Regions from separate parts of the Rhizobium sp. HT1-10 genome, predicted to be linked through region 3. Evidence: predicted binding sites of a transcription regulator. Region 3 holds the regulator's gene; each other region holds the start of a gene.
The links. Region 3 encodes LexA, which represses DNA repair genes until DNA is damaged. Its sites were predicted from a motif close to TGTTCNNNNTGTGTTCNG; they were not measured.
Positions count from the first base shown of each region.

Region 1: the regulator LexA is predicted to act here: its motif matches at 1,885-1,902, upstream of VH564_RS06530 (ImuA family protein).
Region 2: the regulator LexA is predicted to act here: its motif matches at 1,648-1,665, upstream of VH564_RS09970 (putative DNA modification/repair radical SAM protein).
Region 4: the regulator LexA is predicted to act here: its motif matches at 2,574-2,591, upstream of VH564_RS00465 (ATP-dependent helicase).

Region 1 is NZ_JBCEBQ010000002.1:310,417-314,609, reverse strand. Features, by position in the region: gene VH564_RS06550 (hypothetical protein) at 1-90, opposite strand, end outside; gene VH564_RS06545 (HpcH/HpaI aldolase/citrate lyase family protein) at 203-1,111, shown strand; gene VH564_RS06540 (DUF1737 domain-containing protein) at 1,108-1,314, shown strand; gene VH564_RS06535 (metallopeptidase family protein) at 1,324-1,761, opposite strand; gene VH564_RS06530 (ImuA family protein) at 1,925-2,869, shown strand; gene VH564_RS06525 (Y-family DNA polymerase) at 2,760-4,193, shown strand, end outside.
Region 2 is NZ_JBCEBQ010000003.1:274,772-278,964, reverse strand. Features, by position in the region: gene VH564_RS09975 (UdgX family uracil-DNA binding protein) at 1-398, opposite strand, end outside; gene VH564_RS09970 (putative DNA modification/repair radical SAM protein) at 410-1,642, opposite strand; gene greA (transcription elongation factor GreA) at 1,892-2,368, shown strand; gene VH564_RS09960 (glycosyltransferase family 4 protein) at 2,386-3,438, shown strand; gene VH564_RS09955 (glycosyl transferase) at 3,402-4,193, opposite strand, start outside.
Region 3 is NZ_JBCEBQ010000008.1:164,937-169,129, forward strand. Features, by position in the region: gene kdsA (3-deoxy-8-phosphooctulonate synthase) at 1-296, opposite strand, end outside; gene VH564_RS19515 (VOC family protein) at 293-1,177, opposite strand; gene lexA (transcriptional repressor LexA) at 1,341-2,057, shown strand; gene VH564_RS19525 (ComEC/Rec2 family competence protein) at 2,038-4,193, opposite strand, start outside.
Region 4 is NZ_JBCEBQ010000001.1:96,094-100,286, forward strand. Features, by position in the region: gene VH564_RS00460 (TetR/AcrR family transcriptional regulator) at 1-327, shown strand, start outside; gene VH564_RS00465 (ATP-dependent helicase) at 418-2,487, opposite strand; gene VH564_RS00470 (SMP-30/gluconolactonase/LRE family protein) at 2,735-3,607, shown strand; gene secD (protein translocase subunit SecD) at 3,665-4,193, opposite strand, start outside.

The DNA of each region.
Region 1 (4,193 bases), on a different contig from region 3:
AACCAGCGTCAGTGAAACGGTGAGAAGCGCAAGCCCCGCAAAAACGGCGACGCCGACGACGGCTAAGAACAGCGAACGGATATTCTTCATGGCTTTGGGACCTTTCTCTGCAGCCAATGTGGCCCCAGATCTCCTTGCTTGCAAGAGGAGCGTGGCTTTTTGTTGTCTTGCCTGAGAGGGTAAAGCTTGGCAGAACTCGCTGATGAGCCGTTTACCGCACACCCGTTCCACCCGCCTGCGTCGTTCCGTCCTCAGCGTGCCGGCGATCAACCGGCGGGCGCTCGACAAGATCCACAGTCTCGACTGCGATGCGGTGATTTTCGATCTTGAGGATTCGGTGGCGCCGGACAGCAAAGCCGAAGCCCGCGACAATCTGCGCACCTTCTTCGCCGGCCCTCTGCCAGTCGGCAAGGAGCGCATCATCCGCATCAACGCGCTGGCCTCCGGATACGGCAATGCGGACCTGGATCTGGTGCTGGCCCTCCAGCCGGATGCCGTGCTTCTGCCCAAGGTCGACGAGCCACAGGATATCATGGCGGTCAGCGACCGGCTTTATGAGGCCGATGCGCCGGAGAGCCTTCGCATCTGGGCGATGATCGAGACGCCGAGCGGGATTCTGAATGCCGCCGCGCTCGCCGAGGCCGGCCGGACAGCCGGCTCGCGACTCGATTGTTTCGTCGTCGGTCTCAACGACCTGCGCAAGGAGACCGGCGTGCTGCCTTTGCCGGGCCGCAGCTATCTAGTGCCATGGCTGATGCAGGTGGTGCTGGCGGTGCGCGCCTACGGGCTCGACGCGATCGACAGCGTCTTCAACGATTTCAAGGACCTCGATGCCCTTGCCGCCGAATGCGCGCAGGGGCGGGCGATGGGCTACGACGGCAAGATGCTGATCCATCCGGCCCAGATCGAGGCTGCCAACCGGCATTTCGGCCCCGACCAGGCGGCCATCGAACAGGCACGAAAGATCATCGCCGCCTTTGCCGATCCGGCCGCTGCCGGGCTCAACGTCATCACTCTTGATGGGCAGATGGTCGAGCGGCTGCATCTTGTCGAGGCCGAAGCGCTGGTCCATAAGGCCAGCCTGATTGCAGATAGAAAGACGCCTTCATGAAACTCTATCGCTTCCTCACCGGCCCGGACGATGCCTCCTTCTGCCACAAGGTTTCGGCCGCGCTTGCCAAGGGCTGGGTGCTGTCGGGCTCGCCGACCTACGCCTTCAACGCGGCCACCGGCGCAATGCAGTGCGGCCAGGCGGTGGTGAAGGACGTCGAGGGCAAGGACTACGATCCCGAGATGAAGCTGTCCGAGCAATAGCCAGCAGCTTTAGCGGTCGGTCGCCTCTTCGGCACTTGCCTCGATGCGCTCCATGTCGGCGTCGCTGAGACCAAAATGGTGGCCGATCTCGTGGATCAGCACATGGGTGATGATATCGCCAAGCGTCTCGTCGTTCTCGGCCCAGTAGTCGATGATCGGTCGGCGATAGAGCCGGATTCGGTTCGGCATCTCGCCGGTTTCTACGGTGAAACGCTCGGAAATGCCGCGCCCCTCGAACAGGCCGAGCAGGTCGAACGGCGTTTCCAGTGCCATGTCCTCGAAGATCTCGTCGTCCGGAAAGTCCTCGATCTCGATCGAGAGGTTGCCGGTCAGCGCGCGGAATTCCTCTGGCAGATGACCATAGGCTTCGGCCGCCAGCGACTCGAATGCGCTGATGGTCGGCGCATGGCGGTCCCGCCAATCGTCGCTCTGGTCAATGCGCGCCATGATTTCATTCCCTTCTTTCGGCCCATATAGAGGCTTTGGCGGAATTTTTCGAGAGCCAATTCAATGCAGGAATAAATTCACAACGAATCCCTGTTGACTCTTCTTTAGCGGTCTGGAATCTATGGGAACATAACAGGAACGATCTCATCAGGAGCTAACGTCCATGGCCCACAATGCCGTGGCGCGGGAGACGCTTTTTGCCCTGCGCGAAACCATCGCCCGTCTGGAAGGCAAGCCCGTGCCGGCCCTTGCGGCGGCTGAACACGCTGTTCTGGCAGGCCTTTCGCCGGTCTCGCGACCCCCTGGCCCAAAGGCACCCAAGGTGCTTTCCACCGGCGTGCCCGATCTCGACGCGGTGCTGCAGGGTGGTTTTCCCCTGGACGCGCTGACTGAGATCCGCTCGTCAAGCCTGCGCGATGCTGGAGCGACGACAGGCTTTGCTCTGGCGCTGACGGCAAGGCTGAGGACACGGGACGGTGAGGCCGGACTTTCTCCGGTCCTGTGGATCGGCGAGCGGATGGCGATGCTGGAAGCTGGCCTGCCCTACGCGCTGGGGCTTCGGGATTTTGGCGTCGCGCCCCGCGGTTTCCTCTACGCAGCGCCGCGCAAGCTCGACGAGGCGCTGTGGTTGGCGGAGGCTGCCCTTGCCAGCGCCGCCTTTACCCTCGTCGTGCTGGAGGTGCGCGGCAATCCCAACCATTTCGGGCTGACGGAAAGTCGGCGCCTCAGTCTCCGGGCCAAGGCGGCAGGGCGACCGCTGTTCGTCCTTCGGCAGGCCGGAGAAGAGGAGGCGAGCAGCGCCCTGCTGCGCCTCCATGTCGAACCTGCGCCGGCCTCGGCGCGGTCCTTGCCGGACGGATCGATGCTGGGCGGCAGCATCGGCAACCCGTCTTTCCGTCTCAACCTGGAAAAAAGCCGCAACCCGGCTCCCCTCTCCTTTGTCCTGGAATGGAATGCCCATGACCGCCAATTTTCCCCTGTCTCCCAGTACCCTGCCCTTGTCGCGCGGCCAGCAGCGTATCCTGGCGCTCAGCTTTCCGCGCCTGCCGACCGATCGGATCGCCCGCAAGCGATGGGGTCTGTCCTGGCGTACCACCGGGCGTCCTGAGGCGTCGCCGCTGGTCTGCGCCGGGCGGGTGAAGAATGCCATGCGGCTGACGGCGCTGGAAGCTGCGGCCGAGGTCATCGGGCTGAAACCGGGGCAAGGCGTGGCGGAGGCGCGGGCGATGTGCCCGGATCTCGATGTGGTCGAGGATGACGAGGTGGCCGACCGGCGGCTGCTGGAGGCCATGGCCGATTGGTGCGATCGCTATACGCCGCTGGTGTCGCTCGACGGTCGCGACGGATTGTTCCTCGATATCACCGGCTGCGCCCATCTGTTCGGCGGCGAAAAGGCCCTGCTGAAGGACATCCTGTTCCGGCTGTTCCATCTCGGCCTGGAGGTGAGGGGTGCGATTTCCTCCTCGCCGGGCCTCTCCTGGGCCGTCGCCCGCTTCGGTCGCAGCGGCATTGTGGAAGAGGACGAGATGGAGACGGTGCTTGCGCCGCTGCCGGTGGCGTCGCTGCGGCTCGACGGCCCAACCGTGGCCGCTTTGCACAAGCTCGGCCTGAAGCAGGTCGGCGACATCCTGTCGGCCGCCCGGGCGCCGCTGGCGCGCCGCTTCGGCTCGCTCCTGCTGCTGCGCCTCGACCAGGCGCTTGGGCTCGACGAGGAGCCGATCTCGCCCCGCCGTCCGGTGGCAAGCCTTTCGGCCGAACGGCGCCTGATCGAACCAGTGCGCGCGGAGGACGATATTCTTCAACTGGCAGGCCAGCTCGGGCTCGCGCTGAAGCCGGGGCTGGAGGCGCGTGGCGTCGGCGGGAGGCTGTTCGAACTGCTTCTCTTCCGGGTCGATGGTGCCGTATTCCGGGTTTTGGCGGGAGCATCCAAGCCTTTGCGCGAGCCGGAACGGATTGCGGCATTGTTTCGCGAGCGCATCAAGGCTGTGCACGACGACCTCGATGCCGGCTTCGGCTATGAAATCGTCCGGCTCAATGTGCTGCAGCACGAGGTGTTCGATGCGCTGCAGGCGGATTTTACCGCTGCGGGGCAGTCGGAACAGTCTTTGGCTGCTTTTGTCGACCAGGTCGCGGCCCGTTTGGGGAGCGCCTGCCTTCAGGCGCTGGAAATGGTGGAAAGCCACGTGCCGGAGCGCGCGGCCCAGTTTGTGCCCGCGGCCGGGCTGTTGTCGGAAAAGCCGGCTCCGGATCGCGCTCCTGCAGCTGGCTCAGGCCGCTCCGAGCGGCCGGTGCGGCTTTTCAGGACGCCCGAGCCGGTCGAAACCTTCATGGCCGAGGTTCCGGAAGGGCCGCCGCAACGGTTTCGCTGGCGGCGGACGATGCATGAGGTGCTGCGCGCCGAGGGGCCGGAGCGGCTGGCGCGTGAATGGTGG
Region 2 (4,193 bases), on a different contig from region 3:
CGGTAGAGCAAGGCGAAGCGGCCCGGATCGGAGTGGCACAGCACCGCCTCCGCCAGGCTGATGAAGGCAGGCGGCACCGAGATGGCCGCAGTTCCCGCCGGCTTATCGCTGGCCGCCGTCTTGCTGGCCGGCAGCTCCGTCGCTTGAGGCATCGGGCTGTCTTCAAAAAGTGAAGGCGCCGACAGTACCGGGGCCGCGCGGCGCAAGTCGGACGAACCGCTGGTATCCTTGTTGAATAGCGCCGGCTCCAAGCCGCCGGCCGATCCGAACAGGTCGATGTCTTCAGCGGCCTCGCGCCAGTCAATCGCGTCAGGCGCGACGCCTCGGCCAAGCAACGGCCGCGCGGCATCGCGCCATTCGGCGAGGTCGCCCCTGCCCTTCAGCGTCACCCTGCGCATGACAGTCGCCATCAGAGCAGCGAAAGCTGCACGGGCTTCGGCGCGAACATCGAACGCAGATCCTGCCGGTCGGCGAGCTTGCGCGGGCTCCAGCCCTCGGCAACGACAAAAGCCTGCACCTTCTTCACGGAGACCCCGAGCCGGGCCAGATCCTCCATCCGCAGCCGGCAGAAACGCCGCGCCGACAGGATGGATTTTACCGTCTTGGTGCCCAGCCCCGGCACGCGCAGCAGCGTTTCGCGCGCCGCCACGTTGATGTCGACCGGGAAGTCGTGGCGGTTGCCGAGCGCCCAGGCGAGTTTCGGGTCGAGATCGAGATCCAGCATGCCGCCGGCCTGCTGGCCGGTGATCTCGCCAATGCCGAAACCGTAGAATCGATAAAGCCAGTCCGCCTGGTAGAGCCGGTGCTCGCGCATCAGCGGCGGCTTGATCAGCGGCAGGTTCTTCGACGAATCGGGGATCGGGCTGAAGGCGGAATAATAGACGCGCTTCATGCCGTAGCTGCCATAGAGCCGTGCGCTTGTGCCAAGGATCGTCGCATCGTTGGCCTCGTCTGCGCCGACGATCATCTGCGTGCTCTGTCCGGCCGGCGCAAAACGCTTGCGCTTCTTGCTCTGCAGCGTCGGCTCGCTGGCCTCCTCGATCTTCAGCCGCAGCGCGCCCATCGCCTGGCGGATGCCGACGGGCTTCTTTTCCGGGGCAAGGCGCGTGATCCCGACATCGGTCGGCAGTTCGATGTTCAGAGACAGACGATCGGCATAGAGGCCCGCCTCCTCGATCAGCTTCGGCGAGGCTTCGGGAATCGATTTCAGATGAATGTAGCCGCGAAAATTATGGGTGACGCGCAGCTCGCGGGCGATGCGGACCATCTCCTCCATCGTATGATCTGAAGACCGGATGATGCCGGAGGACAGGAACAGCCCCTCGATGTAATTGCGCCGATAGAACTCCAGCGTCAGCCACACCACCTCCTCGACGGTAAAGCGGGCCCGCTCGACATTGCTCGACGACCGGTTGACGCAATAGGCGCAGTCGTAGATGCAGAAATTGGTCATCAGGATTTTGAGTAGCGAGATGCAGCGACCGTCCGGCGCGTAGGAATGGCAGATGCCCGCCCCTTCGGTGGACCCCAGGCCGCCCGATTGCGCCGAGCTGCGCTTCGAGGTGCCGCTGGAGGCACAGGACGCGTCATACTTGGCAGCGTCGGAGAGAATGGCGAGACGATCATTCAACGACTTTTTCATAACGACGTTCACTATATGTTCTTTGGAGTCAGGTCAAGTTGGCAGCTTGGCATCCTCGGGCAAATTAAGCAGGCTAAGCAAAAGAACTACCGCTGCTTGCACCATTCCGGTGCGAATTCTCTGGAAATCTGCCGTCGCAATCTGTTATATGAACCCCATATAGCGGCTATTGCACGGTTCCGAAGTTTTCCTTCGGGACCTGTTTTCTTTTGTGTCGGCAGCTACGACATAGGACTGAAGGACAGAGACATGGTTGACAAGGTACCGATGACGCAAAGCGGCTTCGCCAATCTGCAGGAAGAACTGCGCTGGCGCCAGCAGCAGGAACGGCCGCGGATCATCGAGGCTATTTCCGAAGCGCGCGCCCACGGCGACCTGTCGGAAAATGCCGAATATCATGCCGCCAAGGAAGCACAGAGCCACAACGAGGGCCGCATCGGCGAAGTCGAGGATCTGGTGGCCCGTGCCGAGGTGATCGACCTTTCGAAGATGTCGGGCACGACGGTCAAGTTCGGCGCCCGCGTCAAGCTGGTGGACGAGGACACGGACGAGCAGAAGACCTACCAGATCGTCGGCGACCAGGAAGCCGATGTGAAGGCCGGCCGCATTTCCATCTCGTCGCCTATTGCCCGCGCACTGATCGGCAAGGAAGTCGGCGATTCCATCGAGGTCAACGCACCCGGTGGCTCCAAGGCCTACGAAATCCTCTCCATCACCTGGGGCTGAGCCTGGTGGCAAGCGATCTGCGCGACATCGAGATCATCGCGCCAAATTTCAAGCGACGGTTGTCGGGGGTCACCTCGACAATCGTTCAGCTCGTTCCGAAGCAGGTTGCGCTCGGCACGCGCATTGCCACCCTCGGCCCCGGCCTGCCCCCGCATCTGCCAAAACTGGGGTGGAGACAATTACCCGGCCTCTGGCTTCGGCCGCGCCGCTATAGGGTTCGGGTCTGGCACGCACGGCGCAACAACGAAATGTTGTTCGGCCTCTTCCTGCGCACGGTGTTGCACATGCCGCTGAAACTGCTGTTCACCTCCGCCGCCCAGCGTCGCCATTCCGCCTATACCCGCTTCCTCATCCGCCGCATGCATGCCGTCATCGCCACCAGTACACGGTCCGGCAGTTTTCTGCAGGTACCGCACAGGGTGATCCAGCACGGCGTCGATCTGAACCTGTTTCATCCGCCAGAGGTGCCGGCCGATCGGATCAGCGCCACCGACCTGCCCGGTCGCTATCTCGTCGGCTGTTTTGGCCGCGTTCGCCATCAGAAGGGCACCGACCTCTTCGTCCAGGCGATGATCGATCTGCTACCGAGCCATCCGGATTGGACAGCAATCGTCTGCGGCCGGGTGACGCCGGAGCATCGCGCTTTCGCCGATGGATTGGTGAAATCCGTGGCAGAGGCCGGTCTTGCCGACCGCATTCGCTTCATGGGCGAGGTCGACGATATCCGTCCCTGGTATCGGCGCGCAACGCTCTACGTTGCCCCATCCCGCAACGAGGGTTTCGGCCTGACGCCACTGGAAGCCATGGCCTCGCAGACCGTCGTCGTCGCCTCGGATGCCGGGGCCTATGCGGAGATGATCGTGCCTGGAGAGACCGGCATGGTGGTTGCGGCCGGCGACGGTGAAGCGCTGACGGCAGCGATAAGGACCTATCTGGACGATCCCGACGAGGCCCGTCGCCAAGGCCTGTACGCCGTGGTCCACGTGCGCAGCAATTTCGCTCTGGAAAAGGAAGCGACGGCGATTGGCGACGTCTATGCCGACCTGCTCGGCGAAAAACGGTCGTCATAGCCGAAGCCGGCGCCGATCAGCGCCGAGACGGGTGAGAAATTGAGGATGGCGATGCCCCGCTCCGCCGCCACCTTTCGCGCCAGCACGAAATGCGCGACGATGCGCGCCTCTGCCTGCGCTATTCCGGAGGCGGCCATGCTGCCCTTGGTCTCGTAGAAACGCGGCTGCTGCGCATTGGAAATGTCGATGCCGAACAGGCCGATGCTCTTGGGCGCGCAGAACAGCGCGAATTGCAGCGCCGACACCGAGACCGAGCCGCCACGAAACACGCCCCTATCAGGATCGAAGGACAGGCCGGCATTGCTGGCTACATCGCGCAGTGCGAAATCGAAGGTCTCGATGAGGTCGTACCGCCGTCGCCTGACGCCGTAGGGCTTGCGGATGTCGTCGATCAGCACGATCGTCCGCTCCCGGAGAAAGCCAGGATCGATCTCGCAGATCGCCCGAAGCACCTCGACGGAAAACAGGCATGGCGTCTGGTCGCTGACGCGCTGCTTCAGGAGATCGAAATGCCGCCATATGAACCGCTCGTCCTCGACGGCGATCGCAAGCGGCGCCATGATCGGGCCGCCCCAGAGGCTGATCGCGCCGTTGAGCAGAATGGCAGTCCGCGGCGGCAACCCGCTAAGTTCGTTGCCGGCAATGGACGGTCCCGAACCGACGATCGACACCTCGTCGCCCGCCTGCGCCCGAAGCAGTGAGGCGCTCGCAAGCCTTGCCACCGGCTTGCCCCTGTAATCCACCGTGCCGAGCGT
Region 3 (4,193 bases):
ACAGGAAAGCCATATTCTTTCTTCAGGTCGGCGAAGATCTCGAGCGCCGCCTCCAGTCCCAGGCCGCGCTGGGCGGAGAGCGACGTACGGTTGGCCTTGTCGAAGGACGACTTGTAGACGAGACCGATGCCGAGCGAAGCACACAGCTCCTTGAGCTTACCGGCCATCGTGAAGGCATGGTCGCGGCTCTCCATCTGGCAGGGACCGGCGATCAGCGACAGGCGCTTGCTGTTGGAAAAGACGACCTTGCCGGGACCTTCGCCGGCGACCACGTCTGAATTTGTCGGATGGCTCATGCTGTCTCCTCGAAGGCGAACAATGCCCCCTGCCCGGGAGCCGACTTCACCAAGATAGTGTTGCTCTTGCGCGTGTAGGTCACGCCGTTAGCAGCCAAATGCGCCTCTGTCACGGAAAGATCAAGCACCGCAAAGACGATCGCTCGTCCGAAAAGGCCCGCGTCGGCGCCTCCCGTACCCGTCTCGTAAAAGGCCTGCATACCCTCCTCGTTCAAGATGTCGATCCGCCCGTTCGCCGCCTCGACAGTGGTGCCGAAGGAATGCGGAGGCAATGCGGCGCCCCGCGCCACTTCGCTGACAAAGTCCGAAAATGCCGACGGATCGCGCGCCGACAGCACCACGCGAGAGATGCCGACGACCCCGTTGGCATGCTGCTCCAGGACCGCGCGGTCAGACGGCAAGGGATTGATGCGCTGACAGGTAAAGGCGAAGAAGTCGGGCGCGCGCAGATCGGCGGCGAAGGCAAGACGAAAGCCGGCCACCGATTCGCTCCCATCGGGCATCCGCATCGGCCGGCTGAATTCCAGCATCTGGCCGGCCGACAGCGCCATTGCCCGAAAGCGGTTGTCGTCGGCCTCTGCATCCTCGGTCCCGAATACCATCGCCGAGAAGCCGTCATCTCCAACCCGGAAGCGGAAAGCCTGGTCCCGGGCCGTGAACACATTGCCATCAACGGCCGTATCTTCGCATTCCGAGAGACTGGCGACCGCAAGCGGCTCGAGATAGGTCTTGTCGGCAAAGAAAACGCAGGCATTTTCGGTGCCGAAGGGGTGACGGGCCTCTGCGGCGACCGTGAACCCCAGCTTTCCGAGACGCTCCCGCACCGATGCGAGGTCGCAGGTCGGTAGCACCAGATGATCGATCGGATAGGCAGCTGTCATAGGCATGTCCCCCTGGCGGCAAGACTTCGCAGCCGACTGCCCGATGATCGGGCAAAATGATGCGATTTCCAACCTCTTCACCGAAATTTAGTCCCTTGCGGAACACATATGGAACATATAGTGTCTGTTCTGGCTTTGTTTCGCACTTGGAGCTCGAAAATCAATGTTGACGCGCAAGCAACAGGAACTGCTTCTCTTCATTCATGAACGAATGAAGGAATCCGGTGTCCCTCCCTCCTTCGACGAGATGAAGGATGCGCTCGACCTCGCCTCCAAGTCCGGCATCCACCGACTGATCACGGCACTGGAAGAGCGCGGCTTCATACGCCGCCTGCCGAACAGGGCAAGGGCGATCGAGGTCATCAAACTACCCGATGCCTACAATGCCAGCCTGCAGCCGCGACGCGGCTTCTCGCCGAGCGTCATCGAGGGCAGCCTTGGCAAGACACAGCCTGCATCGACGCCGCCAAAGCCGGTGGCCGAGGATCGCAGCGGATCGGTATCGCTGCCGGTGATGGGGCGGATCGCGGCCGGTGTGCCGATTGCCGCCATCCAGAACAACACCCATGACATCATGGTGCCGTCTGACATGGTCGGCGCCGGTGAGCACTATGCGCTCGAAGTGCGCGGCGATTCGATGATCGAAGCCGGCATCTTCGATGGCGATACGGTCATCATCCGCAATGCCAGCACCGCAAGCCCAGGCGACATCATCGTTGCCCTGGTCGACGACGAGGAAGCGACGCTGAAGCGGTTTCGCCGCAAGGGCGCATCGATTGCGCTCGAGGCGGCCAATCCGGCCTATGAGACGCGCATCTTCGGACCTGACCGGGTCAAGATCCAGGGCCGGCTGGTGGGGCTTATTCGCCGCTATCACTGACCGGTGACGTTGCCGAAGCATCCGAGTAGGACGCCTTGCGCCAGTCATAGGCGCGATGGCGCTCCCATGGACGGTTTAAGCTGGTGAATGCAGGCAGGACGCGTGGCCTGTCGGGCGCAAGGTCGATTTCGACCGATCCCGATTTGCGCAGGGACGCGCCGGTATAGAGCGTCCCGCCGGAGCGGCAGCTTTGGGTCCGCAGTTTTATGGGGGTGACGACGATATCGGCGGTATCGCAGGCCGGCCCGAGATAGGCGGCATCGGAAATTGTCGAGACGATCTGCCCGTTGGCGAGCATGGCGACACACCAATCCCTTGCGTGACAGGCAAAGCCGCCGTCCGCCACACTCTCCAGTGCGGTTTCCATGGCCGTCCGCAGGATCTTTTGCTGTTGGCCGTCGAGGCGTGTCCGCGGGCTTCCGCGCGGCGCACGGGCGGGGGTCGATTGATCCGGCGCCAGCATCTTCGGCGGTGTTTCTCCTGAGATCGGCAGCGCCTTCAGCCATTGCTGGTAGATGAAGTCAGGCGGACGCTCGCGGTTCGGCTCCAAACGCCCGTCCTGCAGCAATGCAACCAGTTCGCCATCTTCCGAAATCAAGAGTTCGGACATTGGCTTCGGCGGCATGACAGCTGCAGCAAGGACCGAGGCTGCTATCAACACCGCTCCGGCGTGGCGCAGCGCGGTGCGCAGCAGGGTCATCAGCAGGAAGCCGACAATGATGGTCGGAAACAGCCAGAACGGCAGTCGCGCAAATGGCACATTTCCGCCCCAGCTGGCGACGGTACGGGCGATGTCCATGACGAGATCAAGTCCCCATCCGGTGACAACCCAGAAGATTCCATCGAAGCCGAAGGGCATCAGTAGCATCGCGATCATGCCGACGGGCATGACGAGGAACGAGACAATCGGCATGGCCGCAAGATTGGCGACCAAGCCATAGGTCGCCAAGCGATGAAAATGTTCGATCGAGAAGATGGCGGTCGAAGCACCGCCGATGAAGGACGTCGTGGCGATGCCGGCAAAGAAGCGGCCGATGAAGCGCACCGGCATGGGCGGCCGGAACGCGGCGAAGCGGCGCTCGCGGGCCGGCCGCCGCTTCCAGAGTGAATAGCCGGAGACAAGCGCAATCGTGGCCGCATAGGACATCTGAAAGCTCGGGCCGAGGATCTGGGAGGGCGAGAGAATGAGGATGGCGATCGCCGATAGCGCGACGTTGCGCAGGCTAAAGGACGGCCGGTCGAACAGCACAGCGACCAGCATGATCGCCATCATGATGAAGGCGCGCTCGGCCGAGACGCCGAAACCCGAAATGAAGTAGTAGGCGGTCACCGTTGCCAGTGCGCCGATGGCGGCGATCTTCTTGGTCGGCCAGGCCTGCGCCAGGCGGGGGAAGAGGCTCAGCCCATGCCGCAGCCCGACATAGAAGATACCGGCTGACAGCGCCATGTTCAGCCCCGAAATGGCGATGATGTGGGCGAGGCCCGAGACCCGCAGCGCCTCCGTCGTCTCCGGCGAAATGGCGCGACGCTGATCGTTGACCAGCGATGCTGCAAAGGCGCCGGTATCGCCTGGCAGCAGCATGCGGATGCGATCGCCGATGCGCCCCCTGAGAGCGGTCAGCCAACGGTCGGCGCGGTCGAGCACAGACCGCTCGCTGCTATCTTCTTCCGCCGACATCAGGCGCTGCGGCTGACCATAGAAAAATCCGTTGGCGCCTGTGCCGTCGAAATAGGCAGTGAAGGCGAAATCATGGAGGCTTGGCAATGCCGGGCCGGCCGGCGGACTGAGCCGCGCCCTGCCCTCGATGATGTCCCCGAGGTCGAATGGCACATCCTGGCCGCGCACCAGGACGGATATCTGATCGGGCGGCCGGCCCACGATCGGCCCCTCCGTCGCCAGCAAATCGAGCGTGTAGCGCCAGCGGCCCTGATCATCCACCTCACGCCGCTGCACCTGCCCGGTCACCGTCGTCGTCACAGGCGAATCCAGCATGATCGTCGAAGCGCGCCAGCTCTCCCATTGCGCCAGCAGCATGCCGGCCAGCACGAGGGTTGCGGCATAGGCCGCGTGCCGCATGTGGGGATGAAGATCCGGCTTGAAGGAAAGGACGAGGGCAGACACCAGACATGCGGCGG
Region 4 (4,193 bases), on a different contig from region 3:
GCCGAGGCGACGGCCTATATCGAGATGGCGCTCGACCCCGAAGTCCAAAGGATTGTCCTGCTCGATGGGCCGGCGGTGCTGGGAGACCCATCGAAATGGCCCAGCCAGGACAGCTGCCTTGAAGTGACGAGGCAGACGGTGGAAAGGCTGATGGAGAAGGGAATCATCAAATCCCTCAATGCCGAAGCGGCAGCCCGCCTTCTCAGCGGGGCTGCGCTGAATGCTGCGCTATGGGTCGCCGCAAGTGAGGATGCCGAGGCCGTTTTGCCGAAGGCCGTGGAAGCCTTTCAAGCCCTGGCCACAGGTCTCCTGCGAAAACCGATGTAAGGCGACCTGAGTTTCATCTTGTAACCCGGATACAGCACTGCCCAGATTGCAAGACGTGCGCCGCTGGCGTCTTGCGTTCCCCCAACACCCCTACCGCCACATCCCACGCATCCGCGCCCCGACGTCCACCCTTATCTGCCGTGCCTGCTGGGCGGCGGGGGAATCGGAGCGGGCTGTTGGCCAGCCGCAGACTTCGAAGAATTGCAGCAGGGTCGCGGGGATGAAGCGGGTGCGGTTGGCGTAGACGTGGCGGTCGCCCTGGGCGTTCTGGCCGTGGACGAAGAAGCGTTGCGGCAGGACCAGGTCGAGATTGTCCTTGGCGCGGGTCATGGCGACATAGAGCAGGCGGCGCTCTTCCTCGATTTCGGCCGATGTGCCGACGCCGAGGTCCGAGGGGATGCAGCCGTCGATGACGTTGAGCATGAAGACCTTGGTCCACTCCTGGCCCTTGGCGGAGTGGATGGTCGACAGGATCAGATAGTCCTCGTCGAGCAGCGGCACGCCGGCCTGGTCGCTGGTGGCATCCGGCGGATCGAGCGTCAGTTCGGTGAGGAACCGTTCGCGCGAGGGGTAGCCGGAGGCGATCTGTTCGAGCTGCAGGAGATCGGCCTGCCGTGTCGAGGCGTCCTCGTGCAGGCGCTCCAGATGCGGCGCATACCATTCCCGCACCAGGCCGATCTCCGCCGGCCAGCCGGCCTTGCCTGATTTTACCGCCTGCAGCGTCTCGACGAAGGCCGTCCAGTCGTCGCCGCTGCGCGGAGGGGCCGGGATTTCGGTCAGCGCCGTGATCGGGCTCGCCTCGTCGTCCATGCGGTCGAGCACCTTCTGCGCCGTCGAGGGGCCGACGCCGGGTAGCAGCTGCATCAGCCGGAAACCGGCAACGCGGTCGCGCGGGTTCTGGGCAAAGCGCAGGGCCGCCAGCATGTCCTTGACATGGGCGCTGTCGAGAAACTTCAGCCCGCCGAACTTGACGAAGGGAATGTTGCGCCGCGTCAGCTCGATCTCCAGCGGGCCCGAGTGATGAGAGGCGCGAAACAGCACCGCCTGCTGCTTCAAAATCGTGCCGCCCTCGCGGTTTTCCAGCACCATGTCGGCGATATAGCGGGCCTGGTCGGCCTCGTCGCGCACGGTCACCAGCCTCGGGCGCTGCGCCGAGGTCCGCTCGGTGCGCAGGTTCTTGGTAAAACGCTCCGAGGCGAGATCGATGACGGCATTGGCGGCGGCAAGGATCGGCTGGGTGGAACGGTAGTTGCGGTCGAGGGTGACGATACGGGCGGCCGGCGAGAAGGCGGCGGGGAAATCGAGGATGTTGCGCACCGTCGCGGCGCGGAAGGAATAGATCGACTGGGCATCGTCGCCGACGACGGTCAGACCTTCGCCGCCGGGCTTCAGCGCCATCAGGATCGAGGACTGCAGGCGGTTGGTGTCCTGGTATTCGTCGATCATCACATGGTCGAAGCGGCCACCGATATCCTCGGCGATGAGGGGCTCGTGCACCATGTGCGCCCAGTAGAGCAGCAGGTCGTCGTAATCGAGGACATTCTGCACCTGCTTGGCCTCGACATAGGAGGCAAACAGCTCGCGCAACTGGTTCTCCCAGGTGGCGCACCAGGGAAACGCGTCCCGCAAAACCTGATCCAGCGGCGTCTCCGAGTTGACCGCGCGCGAATAGATGGCGAGGCAGGTGCCCTTGGTCGGAAAGCGGTTCTCGGTCTTGGAGAAGCCGAGGTCGTGCCGGATGAGATTCATCAGGTCGGCGCTGTCCTCCCGGTCGTGGATGGTGAAGGCCGGATCGAGGCCGATCTGTTCGGCATAGTCGCGCAGCAGCCGCGCGCCGATGCCGTGGAAGGTGCCGCTCCAGGCGAGCGCGTCGGTCATGACCCCGGATTTCGCACCCAGCACCTGGGCGCAGATCTTTTCGACGCGCCGGCCCATCTCGGACGCGGCCCTTCGGGAAAAGGTCATGAGCAGGATGCGGCGCGGATCGGCACCCCTAACGATCAGATGGGCAACGCGGTGGGCGAGCGTGTTGGTCTTGCCGGAGCCGGCACCGGCGATGACCAGCAGCGGGCCGGAGACATGGCTGCCGTCGGTATCGGTGCCGTGCTCGACGGCCAGCCGCTGCTCGGGGTTCAGTTTTTCCAGATAGGCGGCGGTCATGGGCTCTCCTCGATTGCTCCGGAGCGGCCGCTGCCATGCCGTGTCGAATTTCCGAAGATTATCAGGCCATCATTAGATTGCCCGAATGTTCGTTAAATGTTCTGAATCGGCGAATTCTGTCAAGACGCGTGGCCCGCTTTGAGGCAAGGATGCAGCGGACAAAACCTGGATGTTAGCTTTTGCTTAACGAATTGGAAAGGTTAGCCATGATTAACATATCACCGTCTGCCTCGGGGGATGCTTCCGAATGAATGAGACGATTGCAGTCGGCTTGCACCAGCCCGATGGGCCGGTCGGACTGCAGGACGGCCGCGTTGCTCTGGTTGAAATGGAAGATGGACACCGTTGCCTGACGGTGCTCGAGCAGGATGGCAGGCGCCGGGAGATTTGCAGGCCTGGCGGACGTCCGACTGGGCTCGTCACCGATGGCGATGGATGTTTCTGGGTCGCCGGCGGTCCGGAAAACTCGCTGGTTCGCTTGTCGCCCGAAGGCCGCATGTTGCAGATGATAGAAGGCAGCGACAGGGGACCCTTCGTCCTGCCGCACGATCTCGCCTTTGGTCCGGACGGCTTGCTATATATGAGCGATTCCGGCGTCCGGATTGCTGACCTCGTCATCGGCCAGACCATTCGCCCGGATTTCCTGAATGCCGCCTACAATGGCCGTATCTACCAGATCGATCCCGCCGATGGCCGCGTGCTGCGATCGCTGGCGACGGGGCTGCTGCTTGCCAGCGGCATCGCCTTCGATTCCAAAGGCATGCTCTATTACAGCGAGATGCTGACCGGCAATATCTACCGGCAGGTGGTGGGTGGCCGCCAGGAAGTCTTTGCCCAAGCGCTGCGCTCGCCGATCGGCGGAAGCCTCAGGGGCCCAGTCGGGCTCGCTTTTGATCGAGACGATACCCTTTATTGCGCGATCTACGGGCAGGGCGACATCTCCCTGATCGACGCCTCCGGCAAGGTCTCTGGCCATATCCGCACCAATGGCGCGCTGCCCAGCAACGTTGCTTTTACGCCGGATGGCAAGCATGTGCTGATCACCGAGCAGCAGCACGGGGCGGTCGAGCGCATCCCCGCTCCGAAACCAGGCCTCGCGCTGCACAGGCCGACGATCTGATCCGGCTTTAGCCGGCATGCAAAAAGGGCGCCTCCAACCGGGGCGCCCTTTTCTGTCTTATTCAGCCGCCGGAAGCTGCTTCGACTTGGCCTTCTCGTCTTCGGCTGCCTTTGCATCATTGGCAGCGCCAGCGACGCGGTGGCGGGTGCGCCAGTCGCCGAGGAACAAGAGAATCGGCGCCGCGATGAAGATCGACGAGGCACCGGCGACCAGAATGCCGAAGACCATCGGAATGGCGAAGCTCGAGACGGCACTGCCGCCCCAGATCGCCATCGGCAGCATCGCCAGCAGAGCCGTAGCGTTGGTGTAGAGGCTTCGGGCAAGCGTCTCGTTGATCGACTTGTCGATCAGCTCGCGCAGCGGCATCGACTTGTAGAGCCGCATGTTTTCGCGCATGCGGTCGTAGACCACGACCTTGTCGTTCACCGAGTAGCCAACCATCGTCAGCACGGCGGCGATAGCCGTCAGGTTGAAGTCGAGCCCTGTGATGGCGAAAAAGCCCACGAGCTTGGTGACGTCGAGCACAAGCGTGACGATGGCGCCGACGGCGAAGGGCCATTCGAAGCGGAACCAGATATAGAACAGC